4 regions of the Pseudoalteromonas sp. HL-AS1 genome follow, and region 3 is predicted to be linked to each of the others. Evidence: predicted binding sites of a transcription regulator. Region 3 holds the regulator's gene; each other region holds the start of a gene.
The links. Region 3 encodes ArgR, which controls arginine synthesis, uptake and breakdown. Its sites were predicted from a motif close to ANTGAATANNTATTCANT; they were not measured.
Positions count from the first base shown of each region.

Region 1 (4,223 bases), 750 kb from region 3:
TCAATAATTTATTGTTGGGGTATACAGCCTACGTAGGTGTGTTAACTACTCGCGAAAAGCTTAAAACTCGATATTATTGCTCAAGGTGCAAGGAATCTCTGGCTTGAGAGAATAAATTTAAATATCACCATGATTTAATACGTTAATAAATCTCTTAACCAGAGTTCGGGTTAAGTGAACCAGTACCCACTAAAGACTTTAAAGAACTTTTAGCAAAAACAGTTAATTTTTAACGCTTTTTGCTAATTTATGTTGGCTAGTTAATAGTGGTAGAATGCAACGCTTAGTACCGCTTGCGTGAAGTAAGTGGTCAATAATTTATAAGGTTTGTTGTGTAATGCTGTTAATGATCGATAACTACGATTCGTTTACTTACAACTTAGTGCAATATTTTCAGCGTTTAGATCAAGACGTTTTAGTAAAACGTAATGACGAGCTAAACATTGCACAAATAAAACAGTTAAACCCGCAGCACATCGTGTTATCGCCGGGACCATGCACGCCTAACGAAGCGGGTATTTCATTAAATGTTGTTGAGCAACTAAAAGGACAATATCCTATTCTAGGGATTTGCTTGGGGCATCAAACTATCGCGCAAGCTTTGGGGGGAGATGTAATTCGTGCTAAAAAAGTTATGCACGGTAAAACATCACCCATAGTTCACACTAATAAAGGTGTGTTTAAAGGTTTAGCTAACCCGTTAACAGTATGTCGTTATCATTCTTTAGTGGTTAAAGCGCAAACTCTACCTAAAGAGCTTGAAGTAACAGCATGGACTCAGACTGAGCAAGGCGAGTTTGACGAAATTATGGGATTACTTCATAAAGAATTAGCAATCGAAGGTGTGCAGTTTCATCCCGAAGCTATTTTAACTGCTCAAGGCTTAGAACTGCTTGATAACTTTTTAACTCGCTTCTAATGTTATAATACACATAGCATTTTATACTTTATTAATGGATGTCATGACTGAACTTGTAGCCCAGCAGCGTACTGCCAAAATACTAAGCCAACGAGCTCATGACTTATTGCTTGGGCATAGCTTTGCGCATCAGCAAATTGGTTTCATTCATACATTAGATATAGATTACGGCGAACCCATGAAGCAGCGTACCTTGCTTCAGGTTGAAGTGGCCGCACAGAATAAACGCCAGCAAAGCAGTACTGCACATCATAAATATCGCGCGCAAGCAAGTGAGCAACTACACAAAACAATTGAAACAGCTATATATAAGCAGCTCGAAGATATAGATGGTGTAATTCATAGCACCATAGGTATTGAAGATGGCATTGCCAATATACTCGATATATTAGCGGTAAAGTCGGCATCGGTAGGGCGTTTAGAGCCATTGGTTAATGATTTAAGCTGGTTGGGTAGGGAGTTAGTAACGCTCGTTAATTTACCTTACTATCGTAATCAACGTAGTAAAAACACGTCTGTAAAAGTAGATAAGCCATCGCTTGCTCTTCGCTATATTGGTCTTGATAACTTACAGCTAGTTATACCTACATTTGCTGCGCGTCATTGGATGCCACATAGCACCGAGCCATTTTCATTATTAAAACGCCGGCTACGCGACAGCGCGATGGCAAACGCGATTGCTGCGCAAAAAATTGCACAAATTAATAATGTGAACGACGTTCATGCATTTACCCTTGGTATGCTTTTAGATGTAGGGCGAATTGCATTGGTGCGTTTGTACTTAAAAACGTTTGAGAAAGTATGGCAACGTAAAGTGCAGTTAGCCCGAAATGAAAACCAAAAAGATTTACACACCGCATTATTAGAGCTACAGCCCGACCCGCTATTTTTAACCACTCTACTTAGCAATAAGTCGATAGAGGTAAGCGCCAAAGTAATAGACAAAATGGCTTTTAAATATTTACCGTTTAAAGGTGTAATGCAGCAGCTAGTAAATGGGGTAGATAAGGGCGATACATTACTGCCGTTAACACAAGTAATGCTAAAGGCACGTTGCTACTCTCAATATCTTAATCTAAAAGAGCATCAACTTATTGAGCCTGACGAAACTCTAAGCTGGTTTTCGTACTTTAAGTTCACTAAAACGGAACTAAAAACCCTCCAATCGAGTAATTTTACCAATTTAGCTATTCAAATTGACTAAAAATCTGAATTTTTTGTTAATTTTTTTGCGACTAACCATTCATTCTCACTCTATTTTTATATTGCATATTTGCCGATTAAAGCGTGTGCGCCTCTGTACTCATGCGGTTAGTTGCCTAAAAATAAGCATAAATAGCTATGCAAATAGTTATTCACTATCTATGAAATAATATCTTTAGCCCTTTATTTTCAAGGGATACATGAAAGTTTTTAACGAGACAGATATAAGTAATTCTGAAATAATGTGCGTCTGAAAATTGAACCACAAAGCAATTTTGCGCAATTATCAGGTTACTGATCTTGCCTATAAAGTTGGTTACAAATATTAACCAAACACCTATTTTGATGTTTTGTGTTGCTCACAATTAAGAGGAAATAAAATGACAGTCAATCGCGAATTATTTGATCACGTAATGGTTCCTAACTACGCACCTTCAAGCGTAATTCCTGTTCGAGGCGAAGGCTCTCGCGTATGGGATCAACAAGGTCGAGAGTTTATCGACTTTGCTGGTGGTATTGCAGTTAACTGTCTTGGCCATTGCCACCCTGCATTAGTAGGCGCATTAAAAGAGCAAGGCGAAAAAATCTGGCATCTATCTAACGTAATGACCAATGAGCCGGCACTTCGCCTAGCTAAAAAAATGGTTGATGCGACATTTGCTGAAAAAGTTTACTTTGCCAACTCTGGCGCAGAAGCAAACGAAGCCGCGCTTAAATTAGCGCGTCGTTTTGCACTTGATAAGTTTGGCGCAGAAAAATCACAAATCATCGCGTTCAACAAAGGTTTCCACGGTCGTACATTCTTTACCGTAACTGTTGGCGGCCAAGCTGCATATTCAGATGGTTTTGGCCCTAAGCCTGGCGACATTATACATTGCGATTACAACGACCTAGCTGCTTTTGAAGCACTTATCAGCGATAAAACATGTGCCGTAATGATGGAACCTCTACAAGGTGAAGGCGGTATTGTTTCACCAACTGATGAGTTTGCTCAAGGTGTTCGCGATTTATGTACTAAACATAACGCACTGCTTATTTTTGATGAAGTTCAAACAGGTGTTGGTCGTACTGGCGATTTATATGCATACCAAGGCTTAAACGTAGTACCTGATATTTTAACTTCGGCTAAAGCACTTGGCGGCGGTTTTCCTATTGGCGCTATGATCACAACAACTGAAATTGCACAGCACCTTAAAGTAGGCACACATGGTTCTACTTATGGCGGTAACCCGCTTGCGTGTGCTGTTGCAGAAGCGGCATTTGATACAGTAAATACCCCAGAAGTACTGGCTGGCGTAAAAGAAAAAGCCGCATTATTTAATGAACTACTTAGCGCGGTTAACGAAAAATACAACGTATTTAGCGAAATCCGTGGCCAAGGTTTATTAATTGGTGCAGTAGTGAACGAGCAATACAAAGGTCGTGCAAAAGAGTTTTTAGTGGCAGGTACTGAGCAAGGCCTTATGTCACTAGTTGCCGGTGCAGACGTAGTACGTTTCACTCCATCTTTAGTAATTCCTGAAGCGGACATTCGCGAAGGTATGGCACGCTTTGAAAAAGCAGTAGCAAGCGTAGTAAACGCATAAGCGACTTAAGCCAACCAATTAAGGGCAAGCACCGCTTGCCCTGCAATTCCTATTTACCGTTATTTATAAGGGAGCAAGCGGACTCATGATGATCCTTCGCCCAATCCAGCAAAATGATTACTCAGCATTACTGAAAATTGCCCACGAATCTGGGCATGGTTTTACGTCTTTGCCATTAAACGAAGAACTATTGCAAAAGAAAATAGACCATTCTGTAAGTTCATTTGCTAAGCAAACGTCACAACCCGGTGACGAAGGCTACCTGTTTGTTCTTGAAGATAGCGAAACCGGTGATGTTGTAGGTACGTCTGCAATTGAAGCTGCTGTAGGGCTTGATGATGCATTTTATCATTATCACTTAAGTAAAGTGATTCACTCTTCGCGCACATTAGACGTATACAAAGCGGTTGATATTTTAACGCTATGTAACGACTACACAGGCGCTACAGAGCTTTGCACATTGTTTTTAAAAGATGGCTATCGTAAAAATTGTAACGGTAAGCTACTTTCAAAAG
Region 1 covers NZ_CP133569.1:259,113-263,335, forward strand. Annotated here, with positions in the region: gene RB214_RS01250 (aminodeoxychorismate/anthranilate synthase component II) at 338-919, shown strand; gene RB214_RS01255 (HDOD domain-containing protein) at 963-2,123, shown strand; gene RB214_RS01260 (aspartate aminotransferase family protein) at 2,503-3,708, shown strand; gene astA (arginine N-succinyltransferase) at 3,794-4,223, shown strand, end outside.
Region 1: the regulator ArgR is predicted to act here: its motif matches at 2,250-2,267, upstream of RB214_RS01260 (aspartate aminotransferase family protein).

Region 2 (4,223 bases), 950 kb from region 3:
CACATTAATATGAGTGCCGAGGCTATCTTGTGTTATTTTTAAACTAATATGCTCTGCTAACGACTCTGATTCATGTGCGTTTTTCAACAGATTAATGAGTAATTGCTCTATTTGGGTTTGATCGGCTCGTGTGGTGATTTCTTTTTGAAGGTCGCAATTAAATTGCCATTGGCTTTGTAATTGATCGAGTAATGAATGCCAATCAACCGTTGTTATTTTAGGTGGTGGTAGTTTAGCAAACTTACCATAGCCTTGAACGAACTCGTTTAAATGCTTTATCCGCTCTTCAATGGTAGTGAAAACGCGTTGTAAACGAGGTTCATCCACTTTCTGCGTTAACAGCTGTGCACTATGTAACATGGATGGCATAGGACCTAGTGAGTTATTGAGTTCATGGCTAATGATCCGAATAACCTTTTTCCAAACTTCAACTTCTTGGCGGCTCAATTCGCGGGTCAATTGTTTAAATACAAACAACCTGTGGTGCTGGTTGTTAAGCAATAAGCGACCCATTGAAAGATGCCATGTTTGCGGTTCTTGTTCTGCTTTATCGAGAATAAATAAACCATCTACGCCTTTATTAACGGCATTAATTATTTGCTGTGGAGCTTTAGATAATAATAATGAGATTTTTTCGCCTTCAAGGGCTGTACTTGCATTAAAAAAATCCCTCGCACTATGATTACTATAAACAATAAAATCATTATCATTCACCAATAATACAGCTTGAGGGGAATTTTGTAATACCTTATCAAGCATCAACTCTCGTTGGTAAACCCATTGTTTTTCTTGTCTTAATTGCTTTGCAGTTTGGTTATAAAGCTGGCACAAATGACCTAATTCATCATTATGGCTATAGGCCAGTAACGCAGCAACAATTTTACCACTGGCGGCAATATCTCGAATGAGCGCTTTAACATGTACTTTTGCAACCTGTACTTTTGAGCGGCTAATAGAGCTTTTAGCGCTATGACTCGTTAAAAAAATATAAGCAACTGTAGAGACCACAATGAAAACAATCGCAGTGATTATCGCGTATTTTTTATAGTTTATAGGTGCCTTTACTTGTACGTCTTGTGCGCTGGTATCTTTAATCATTTAATTCCACCCTACATTGCTTTTATGTATTTTTCGCACAGCAGTAATAAAGCTGCTGTGCAAATGGCGGCAATAGGAGAAAGCAAAAATAAGCTTAGAGTAAACATGGTAATTCCAATTAGCGATTATACGTAAAGCTATACGATTAATATGCCAACTATTATCGCATTGATATTAAAGTGCTTTTTATTTTTTGTTCTTAAAAATGATGTCCGCGGACAGTTTTTATGTCCGCATCGGACACCGCTTTAAATAAAAATTCACTATTAATGTACAAAAAAGGACATGAACTTTCATAACTATACTAATGAGCAGCAATAATCGGGGATGTTAAGCCATTAAAGTAATGAAATAGCATAAAACTATCTAAATGTTAACTGAATAGCCCTTCACGCGTTGAATACTTATTCACTTTAACTCGTCTTTACGTTTACGTAAGCTGCGACTTTTAACGCTTGTGTTTTTTACAATATGTTAAACTTGACACCAGTGTCATGAAAAAATAGTGGTTAAAATAACGCTAAATGTTAAAAATAATGATAAAAAGAAATCTTGCTATGAAGTGAGAAATATTCAAGAATGTGAATATGTATTCAAAGTGCTATTGACTCTATTTAAGATAGAGGCTAGTTTTGTCCGTCTGTTAGCAAATCGTCGAGCAGTTCATCCACGCTGACAGTGCAGCAAGGGGAGGGGTCTATGTTATACGACTCAAAGTTAGAAAAAGAAAATTGTGGCTTTGGCTTAATAGCCCAAGTTAATGGTCAAGCTAGTCATAGGCTTATTCGTACTGCTATTACGGGGCTTGATCGCATGCAGCACCGTGGCGGTATATCTGCCGATGGTAAAACAGGTGATGGCTGTGGTTTATTATTACAAAAACCAGATAGCTTTTTCCGTGCAATTGCCAGTGAACATAATTGGCACTTAGGCAAAAACTATGCAGTGGGTATGATATTTTTAAATTCAGACCCTGTTTTAGCACAAGCTGCAAAACAAATACTTAGCGAAGAATTAGAAAAAGAAACGCTAAATATTTTAGGTTGGCGTGTTGTACCGACCGACCCATCTATGTTGGGTCCTATTGCTGTACAGCAATTACCTGGTTTTGAACAAATTTTTGTTAGCGCGCCAGAAGGTTGGCGTTCTAAAGACTTAGAGCGTCGCTTATATGTAGCACGCCGCCGCGCTGAAAAGCGCATTGTTGATGATGAAGCTTTCTATATCGCAAGTTTATCTGGTTTGGTAACTATCTATAAAGGCTTAATGATGCCTGCGGATTTACCTAATTTTTACCTAGATTTAGCTGATATTCGTATGACGAGTGCGATTTGTGTTTTCCATCAGCGCTTTTCTACTAATACTCAGCCGCGTTGGCCTTTAGCTCAACCTTTCCGCTATTTAGCACACAATGGTGAAATTAATACTATTGAAGGTAACCGCCAGTGGGCACGCGCACGTTCTTATAAATTTGCGTCACCGCTTATTCCTGATTTACAAAGCGCAGCGCCGTTTGTAAACGAAACCGGTTCTGATTCATCAAGCCTAGATAATATGCTTGAGCTATTTTTAGCTGGCGGCATGGATTTATTCCGCGCTATGCGTATGCTCGTGCCGCCTGCATGGCAGAAAAACCGTGCAATGGACGACGATTTACGTGCATTTTACGACTTTAACTCTATGCATATGGAACCATGGGATGGCCCGGCAGGTATTGTTATGTCGGATGGTCGTTTTGCGGCGTGTAACCTTGACCGTAATGGACTTCGCCCAGCACGTTATGTAATTACACAAGATGGTTTTATTACGCTTGCATCAGAAGTGGGTATTTGGGATTACACTGCCGATGAAGTGGTTGAAAAAGGCCGTGTTGGTCCAGGTGAATTATTAGTTATTGATACTAAACTTGGCAAAATCTGGCACTCGGATGAAATCGATCAAGATTTAAAATCTCGCCATCCTTACAAGTCATGGCTTGAAGAAAACGTTAAACGTTTAGTTCCATTTGAAGAACTTACTGAGCAAGACGCTGGTAATCGCTCATTTGATGACGAAACGCTAGCTAAATATCAAAAAATGTTTGGTTATACCAACGAAGAGCTTGATAGCGTTATTCGTGTAATGGGTGAAAACGGCCAAGAAGCGACAGGCTCAATGGGTGATGACACGCCATTTGCTGTGCTTAGTGAAGGGCATCGTTCACTTTATGATTACTTCCGCCAAAAATTTGCGCAAGTAACAAATCCACCTATCGATCCACTACGTGAAAACCATGTAATGTCGCTTGCAACCTGTATTGGTAGTGAGCAAAACGTATTTAACGAAACAACGGGCCACGCTAAGCGCCTACAGTTTGATACACCAATTTTAATGTACGCAGATATGCAGCAGCTATTAAATGCTGATGAAGCGCACTACAGCTACTGTAAAATTGATATTACCTACACAGTTGAAGAGGGTTTAGAAAACGCGGTTACGCGTATTTGTGACCAAGCACAAGAAAAAGCAGCTGCGGGCTGTATCATGCTTATTTTAACTGACCGTAACTTTGATGAAATAAATTTACCAATTCCAGCAGCTATGGCTGTAGGTGCGGTACAAAAACGCTTAGTTGATAACAACTTGCGCTGTGAATCAAATATTATCATTGAAACTGGCAGCGTGCGAGATGCGCACCAATTTGCTGTGCTATTAGGTTTTGGTGCTACGGCAATTTATCCATACCTTGCGTATGAATCGCTAGTTGCGATGAGCGACAGCAAAATTATTGATAAGTCGTATTGCGAAGTGACCCTTGCTTATCGTAAAGCCATTAATAAAGGCTTATACAAAATTATGTCTAAAATGGGCATAAGTACGGTTGCGTCTTATCGTTGTTCAATGTTGTTTGAAGCGGTGGGATTATCTGATGCGATTATTGAAATGTGCTTTAAAGGCGTTGCAAGTCGTATACAAGGTGCATGCTTTACCGACTTTGATGACGATCAGCAAAGTTTGCACAAACTTGCTTTAAGTAAGCGTAAATTATTAAGCCACGGTGGTTTATTTAAGTACGTTCACGGTGGTGAGTATCATGCTTATAATCCAGATGTTATTCAAACTCTGCAAAAAGCGGTTCGATCAGG
Region 2 covers NZ_CP133569.1:2,233,449-2,237,671, reverse strand. Annotated here, with positions in the region: gene RB214_RS10365 (ATP-binding protein) at 1-1,098, opposite strand, end outside; gene gltB (glutamate synthase large subunit) at 1,798-4,223, shown strand, end outside.
Region 2: the regulator ArgR is predicted to act here: its motif matches at 1,679-1,696, upstream of gltB (glutamate synthase large subunit).

Region 3 (4,223 bases):
ACAATGCAAAAAGCAGAGATTGAGGCCGAAAAAGCCATTGCCTGTTTAGACTTTTTAGCTGAGTCTGACTATAAGCAAGCACTTATAAGCCTTGCCCGTATTGCGGTTGACCGCGACCACTAGTTTTAACTAGTTACACAGTGTGACATTAATTCTGAGCAATAAAAAAGCCTGCAAATGCAGGCTTTTTTGTTGCTTAAACCGGCTATTACGCCATGAAATCAACACCTTCTTTGATGTCTTTTTTCAGAGTTTCAAGCATGTCATTTTTTGCTTTTGTTTCAAATGCGCTTAGTTCGCCGTAAGAAAGAATTTCTTCTACACCGTTTTTACCTAAACGTACTGGATGTGCAAAGTACTCTGCATCGCCATTTTCAACAGCAACGTAAGCGTAATCTACAACTTCTTCACCTTGTAGGCCTTTAACTAAAGACATACAAAAACGAGCTGCAGCAGCACCCATAGATAGCGTAGCTGAACCACCGCCTGCTTTAGCATTTACAACTTCAGTACCCGCATTTTGGATACGTGGAGTAAGTGCAGCAACTTCTTCATCAGTGAAAGAAACACCTTCAACTTGAGAAAGTAGAGGCAGAATAGTTGTGCCTGAGTGACCACCAATTACTGGTACTTTTACAGTTGCTACGTCTACGCCTTTAAGTTCAGCAACAAATGCTTCTGAACGAATAACGTCAAGCGTAGTAATACCGAATACGCGTTTAGCGTCGTAAGTACCTGCTTTTTTGAATACTTCAGCAACAATTGGAACTGTGCCATTTACTGGGTTAGTAATAATACCTACTAACGCTTTAGGACAGCTGGCAACAATGCCTTCTGCTAAAGTTTTGATGATGCCAGCATTTACATTGAATAAATCAGCACGATCCATACCTGGTTTACGTGGCATACCCGCTGGGATAAGAACGATGTCAGAACCTTCAAGCGCTTTATTTAAATCGTCTGCGCCAAAGCCTGCAACTTTAACATCTGTTGGGATGTGAGAAAGGTCAACCGCAACACCTGGTACTACTGGTGCAACATCATAAAGTGATAATTCAGAGCCAGCTGGTAAGCCTGTTTTTAATAATAAAGACAACGCTTGTCCGATACCGCCTGCAGCACCTAATACAGCAACTTTCATTGGAATTCTCCGTAATTTGAGGTAGGAAACATTTGTGGCCCTTAAGATAATGAAATTAGCGACTAAAAACAAATTTATCCGGTCTATTTCAAGTATATTTTCGACCATAGTCGTAAACTTATGTGATTTAACGCATCAAACTGGCAAGTTAACTAAACAACTGCTGCATAATTATTCATTTTTGTGTAGAATTTGCGGCATAAATAACAAAAACGAATAAAGACTATGCAACCACAAGATAAACAAGAAGCACTGGTAAAAGCATTTAAATCACTATTAAAAGAAGAAAATTTTGGCTCTCAAGGCGAAATAGTTGATGCGTTAAAAGATCAAGGTTTTGACAATATAAGCCAAAGTAAAGTATCACGCATGTTAAGTAAGTTTGGCGCTGTACGCACACGTAATGCCAAACAAGAAATGGTTTACTGCTTACCTGCTGAAATGGGTGTACCTACGGCTAAAAGCCCATTACGCCAATTAGTAATCGACATTATGCACAACGAAATGATGATCATCATTCGTACCAGCCCAGGTGCTGCTCAGCTTATTGCACGTTTATTAGATTCATTAGGTAAAGCAGATGGCGTACTAGGAACAATTGCAGGCGACGATACTATTTTTATCGCTCCTGCTAAAATATCTGAAATAGATGTAACACTTGAACGCGTTCGCATTTTATTTGATACGGTTTAATAGCAAATTAAATTTGTTTTAAAAACCCTAATGAAGGTGCAAAGAAAGCAGAGCCCATATCGGCTTGAGTAAAATCAAGCCAGTGGTCGTAGCAATCCCCTTCCCCTAAACGACTATTAAGTACTTTTTCAAATGCGGTGCCCGTACAAGCGCATGTAATTGATAACATTCCCTGCTCATACACGTCGCCATAAGGCATGCTTTGATTTAATAGTAGCGGTTGTCCGTCTTCGTCTTTTAGCTCACTTCGCGAAGCATGGCTGGTTTCGCTCGCTGGGGTAATTAGCGTGTTATCAAGACGCGTACGTCCCATTATTTGCTCTTGCTCACTCAATGATAAATGCTGCCACATAGTTAAATCATGTTTATAACGCTGAACATGAATATAACTCCCCTGATCTTCAAAGCTACCAGGGTTGCTAATTAAAGCCGTAGCGCGCTTTTTTCTTCCATGTGCGGTGTCGCCACCATAAATAAAACCGTTAAAATCACGACCATCTAAAAAGCGAAAATTACGAATTTGCTCCACCAGCTCTACATCGGGGGCAAATAATTTTAAAATTTGCAGCGCAAATAAATGGTTAACGTCTTCACGGTCAGAGCGAATTTGCACAAATAAATCGCACGGTTGTACGCTCATTTGGTGATCGCTATGGGTTATATTGGGAAAGCTCTGTAATTCGCTTGGAATGTATTCAGGGAGGATATGCGGCCAGTATTGCGCACCAATAGCAACCATACAAGAGAGCATTGATTCTGAAAATTGATCGCTAAACTCTTCTTCTATAGCGCTTACTTGTTTTAACTTTGCGCGAAGTGATTCGTCTTGACCATCAAACACATTAAAAAATAAGTGCAAACCGTGTAAGTTTGCTTCAGCACAAATCCCTGATTGCGCTTGCGCCATTGTTATTCCTTAGTTTTACAGATAAAAACACAGCGAATAACAAATTAATTACGATTCGAAAAAATTCACCGTGTGAGGTTTTATTTTTATTATAACCTGATCATTATTTTCAAATGACTGGCCATATTGTGCAGCAACTTCAATTTCTTGCTCATTAATAACAAGCGAATAAACATACGCCGAACCAATAAAGCGACGACTTATGATTGTAGCTCGCTTGCTGAATTTGTCACTTTGGTTATCTGCCACTAATTCTATTTGATGAGGGCGCACATATATAAGCCCTGCACTTACATTATGCTTACTCTCAACATAAGATTCGACTAAACCAAATGGTGTTTTATATTCAGTTGCGGTTAACACTTCTGCGCTTAAGTATATGCCCTGACCCAGAAACTCTGCAACCTCCTTTGAACATGGAGCTGCAAAAAGCTGCTCTGGCGTGCCTTGTTGTGCAATTTTACCGCAATGCATAATGGCAAGTGTATCTGAAAACGCAAACGCCTCTTCTTTTGAGTGTGTAACAAACACAGCAGATACTTGAGTTGCTTTAATAATTCGACGTATATCGGCAATTAATTCAAAGCGTACTTGTGTGTCGATGTTTGAAAAAGGCTCATCAAGGAGTAATAAACTAGGTTTATAAGCTAATGCACGAGCGATAGCGACGCGTTGCTGTTGGCCACCCGATAACTGATGTGGAAACCTGTCAGCACATCCAATTAAATGCACAAGCTTAAGCATTTCATCAACGCGTTGCTGCTTTTGAGCTTTGCTCATATTACCAAGCCCGAATGCAATATTATTTGCCACCGTTAAATGCGGAAACAACGCATAATCTTGAAACATCATGCCGATGTTACGATGCTCAGGTGAGACAAAAGATTGCTCATCACTCACTAATTTACCGTCTATAAAAATAGACCCTTGCTTGGCTTCAATTAAACCTGCAATCGCCTTTAATGTGGTTGTTTTACCGCATCCACTCGCCCCGAGTAGACAAACAATTTCATCTTTACCCACTGTTAAATCTAAATCGTGAATAACCTTTGTGCCGTTATAGTGATAGCTCACGCCTTGTAAAATTAAACTACTCATTTAACTACGCTGCTCCATAGAACGATTAATAAAATACAAAGGAATAAACCCAACAATAACAATAAATAATGCAGATATTGAAGCAAGCTCTAATTGCTCATCACTCACATACTGAAATACATGAGTAGCTAAGCTTTCAAAATTAAACGGTCTGAGCAATAGCGCAGCTGGCAACTCTTTCATACACTCAATAAATACCAATAAGGCAGCAGTGAGCAATCCTCTTCGCAGTAAAGGTAGGTGCACTAAACGCAGCGTTTGCCCTTGGCTTTTACCCATTGATTGGCTTGCCATATCAAGTGATGGACTAATACGTAAAAAACTCGACTCAATTGCTCCGTGTGCAATGGCGTAAAACCTAACAATATAAGCAATAATAATAGT
Region 3 covers NZ_CP133569.1:3,184,815-3,189,037, forward strand. Annotated here, with positions in the region: gene ispB (octaprenyl diphosphate synthase) at 1-123, shown strand, start outside; gene mdh (malate dehydrogenase) at 209-1,141, opposite strand; gene argR (transcriptional regulator ArgR) at 1,367-1,834, shown strand; gene RB214_RS14770 (Dyp-type peroxidase) at 1,842-2,741, opposite strand; gene RB214_RS14775 (ABC transporter ATP-binding protein) at 2,790-3,839, opposite strand; gene RB214_RS14780 (iron ABC transporter permease) at 3,840-4,223, opposite strand, start outside.

Region 4 (4,223 bases), 1.4 Mb from region 3:
TTGAGTGTCACTGGCGCATAGGTGATATCCAGTGTTGCGCTTCGGGCTTTTCTTCCTCCTTTTTGTGCAATGTGGATGTGTTTGGTGCCTGCACTCATCAGCTCGCTTGCAAACGCATAGAGCTTATCCTCACCTTCTTCAATATGACGACTTTGCATCGAGCGTACGACGAATCGTTGCTGCTCGGTCAGTTTATACTGCAAGTATTCGTAGATGTCCGCTTCGCGGTCACACACCGATATCACGTTCGCCATTTGTCCTTGCAGCCGCTCTGCCATCGCTCGTGACGCTGACTCCCACTTGTAACTTTCTTTTTCTTCGTAAGAAGTCGTCGCGTGTTTTTCTCTTTTTCCAATCGTGTTGATATCACGACTCCAGCGAGACTGTTCAATTAATCCCACAACTTGCTTTGTGTCTGGCGCAAACAGTAATACGCTATGAGCTAACAAGCCTCGTTGTTTTGCTCCTCGTCCGACATGACCCAAATCATCTCGAATGGAGGAATGCTTATAAATTAGTGTGGTCGTGTCTTCTAATGCGAGCAATAAGTTATGACTTTTTGCTTGTTCAACCGTGGCTTTAAAGCCTGACTCTGCTATAGCCGTTGCGTCAATATTCTCGTTGCGAATAAAGCGGTAGGCACCTTCCATATCGGCGGGGGATTGAGTGATGTTCACAAGTGGTTTTCCTGGTTCATTTGCAAGCGTTGATGCTAACTTTACCAGACGCGCTGTTCTTCTTGGATCACCTAAGTCCGATTTACCGAATTGTTGTTTTGCCCAATGAGTATGTTCGTTAATCATAATGTGCCCTCAAACAAGATTTGAAGATCTGATCATGACATTGAGATTTAGTTCAAAAAAATCCCCGCTAATTTCTTAGCAGGGATTTGTGTATAAGAGACAGCCAATTGGCGCCTTTATTGTAATCTTATTAGCTAAAGCAATTTGCTTTTATAAGATCAGTGATTATTTGTTGTGATGGTTTTATTTTTTCCATCGCTAAAAATTCATCAGGCTGGTGTGCTTGGTTAATTGAGCCTGGGCCCATTACAATCGTTTCACAACCGAGTTGCTGGATAAACGGCGCTTCAGTGCAGTAATTTACTGCGACCGCTTTTTTCCCCGCTATTTTTTCAGCCATTTTTACTAAAGCACTGTCGGTGCTACCACTAAATGCCGGTATTGGTTCATGTAAATCAATAACGCTCACCGCATTTGGGTATTGCTGATTTATCTCTTTCGTTGCATCGAATACTAATGCTTGTAGTTCTTGTACACTTAAACCTGGTAATGGGCGCATATCTATATGCATTTCACAGCAACCACAAATTCTATTCGCGTTATCGCCGCCATGAATATTACCTAAGTTTAATGTTGGATAAGGGATTTCGAAGTGGTTTATTGAATACTTATGCTTTAAATGTTCTTTTAAGATCATCAATTTTGTAATCACTTTATGCATTACTTCAATGGCGTTAAGACCACGTTCGGGATCGGAGCTATGGCCAGAGCGACCAACTACTCTTATTGCTGTACTCATATGGCCTTTGTGCATAAATACTGGCGTCATATCAGTAGGTTCGCCTATTATACAACGCGCAGGTTTTAAATTCGGGTGCTTACATATTTGTTGTGCACCAGCCATCGTTGTTTCTTCGTCGGCGGTGGCAAGGATTAAAATAGGCTGAGTTTGCTGCTTTTCATCAAGTTCACTAATCGCTTGTAATACAAAAGCAAAAAAGCCTTTCATATCAATACTTCCTAGCCCATACAATTTGTTATCGAGTTCGGTAAGTTTAAATGGATCATGATTCCAACGACTGTCATCAAAAGGCACTGTGTCGGTATGACCAGCTAGCATTAATCCGCCATCACCTTCTCCGCGTTTTGCTAATAAATTATAGCGCCCTTTACCTCCTTCTAATTCTATAATTTCACACGTAAAACCGATTGTTTCGCACCAACTGGCTAGGAGTTCGATTACGTTTTTATTGCTCATACACAGGTTGTCTTCAATAGCACTAATAGAAGGGGCTGCAATCAATTGTTGGTACATGGAAATAAACGAAGGCAAAGGCATAAAAAAATCCAAAATTATTATTCAATTTAATTGCATAACAATATAAAAGTATTTATGATGAATATCAATTCACTTTTTAAGCATAAATATATTAAAAGTAACGCCATGAAAATAATGCGACGATAATCAAAATTCATTAATAAAAAAGACTTAATTAGCGTCTAAGCTAGTTTAAGCGAACATTATAGATAAGTAGTAATTAATTTTAAGATAACGAGTAACAAATGAATGTAGTGATTATTGGCGCAAGCGGATACAGCGGCGCAGAGTTAGCAAGTTTAGTTGCTAAGCATCCAAACTTAACTTTAACAGGCTGTTATGTATCTGAGGGTAGCTTAGATAAAAATAAATTGCTAAGTGATTTATACCCAGAGCACCTTGGTTTACTAGACTGCCCTTTACTTCCTCTTAGCGTATCAGCTTTTGATGACATTCAAAGTGATGCTGATTACGTATGCTTATGTACCGATCACAAAGTAAGTGTTGATTTAGCGCCGCAATTTTTAGCTATGGGTAAAAAGGTATTTGATTTATCTGGTGGCTATCGTTTAGCAAGCAATGACGACTACGTTACTTACTATGGTTTTGAGCATCAACATCCAGAGCTTTTAAATGAAGCGGCTTACGGTCTAGCTGAGTGGAACCATGATGCTATCGCTAATGCAAAGCTAATTGCTGTTGCAGGCTGTTACCCAACAGCAGCGCTTAATGCGCTAAAACCGCTTAAGCAAGCAGGCTTATTGAGCAGCGAAAGTATTATTATTAATGCGGTTTCGGGCGTTACAGGCGCAGGGCGTAAAGCCAGTGTAGGAACACATTTTTGTGAAGTGTCGCTTGCACCTTATGGTTTGTTTAACCATCGCCACGGCCCTGAAATTGAACAACACCTTGGCCACAAAGTGTTGTTTACACCGCATCTAGGTAATTTTCCGCGCGGTATTTTAGAAACTATTTATGTACAGCTTAAGCCAGGCGTTACCAAGGAAAACGTTGCATCGGCTTATCAAGTACTTTCGAGCGAGCCATTAATTCGCTTATTAGGCGATAAAGTACCTTCAATTAAAGGTGTAGCTAAGCAGCCATTTGTTGATATTGGCTGGCAGCAACAAGGAACGCAGTTAATTGTGATGTCTGCTATTGATAACTTATTAAAAGGCGCTGCTGGACAAGCTTTGCAGTGTATTAATATTTCTATGAATTTAGATCATACCACTGGTTTAAAAGGAGCGTTTTAAATGAGTAAAAAAACGTGGGTAATTAAACTAGGTGGTGCAGTACTTAATACAGAAAATGCAGCAAAAGCGTTGTTTGATGTATTAAATGAGCAAACAAATGATGAGTTTGTGATTGTACATGGCGGTGGCGCTTTAGTTGATACATGGTTAAAACAAGCGGGTTTTGCCAGTGCTAAACACCAAGGATTACGTATTAGCCCAGCAGAGCAAATGCCTTATATAGTCGGAGCACTCGCAGGTTGCGCTAATAAACAATTAATGACTCAAGCTATTAGTGCTGGGCACAAGCCTGTCGGCTTAAGTCTTTTTGAGGCAGGTGTTACTGCCACTCAAAAGCTAAAAGCGCTTTGCTTAGTGGGTAAATGTAAAAGCAACGACGATTCTATTGTTAATGATTTACTTAAAATCGGTCGCCTACCCATTGTTAGCTCTATAGGCTTTGATGAGCAAGGGCTTTGGTACAACGTAAATGCAGATGAAGCAGCAGGGGCTATTGCTAGTAACTTAAATGCTGAGCTTATTTTTATGACGGATGTTGAAGCAGTGCTTGACGAAAATAAACAGCCGTTACATCAACTTGACACAAAACACATTGATACTTTAATTACAAATGGAGTAATTGTGGGCGGGATGGAGGTCAAAGTTAAGACCAGCCTTCACGCTGCCCAACATTTACGACGCGGTGTGTATATTTCCAGCTGGCAAAAGCCAGAAAATTTAACTGCTCTGCTACAAGGCGAGCATGTCGGAACTAAGATTACACCATAGGTTTATTATGTTTGAGAATTTTTTAACGGGTTTAGAGTTAGACCAAGAAGGCGCACTTAATTTATTAAAGTTAGCGCAAGATATAAAAGCAAAACCAGAAAAATACAGCAATGTATTAGCGGGAAAATCAATCGTAAC
Region 4 covers NZ_CP133569.1:886,115-890,337, forward strand. Annotated here, with positions in the region: gene RB214_RS04165 (IS4 family transposase) at 1-803, opposite strand, end outside; gene argE (acetylornithine deacetylase) at 934-2,082, opposite strand; gene argC (N-acetyl-gamma-glutamyl-phosphate reductase) at 2,307-3,317, shown strand; gene argB (acetylglutamate kinase) at 3,318-4,085, shown strand; gene RB214_RS04185 (ornithine carbamoyltransferase) at 4,093-4,223, shown strand, end outside.
Region 4: the regulator ArgR is predicted to act here: its motif matches at 2,139-2,156, upstream of argC (N-acetyl-gamma-glutamyl-phosphate reductase).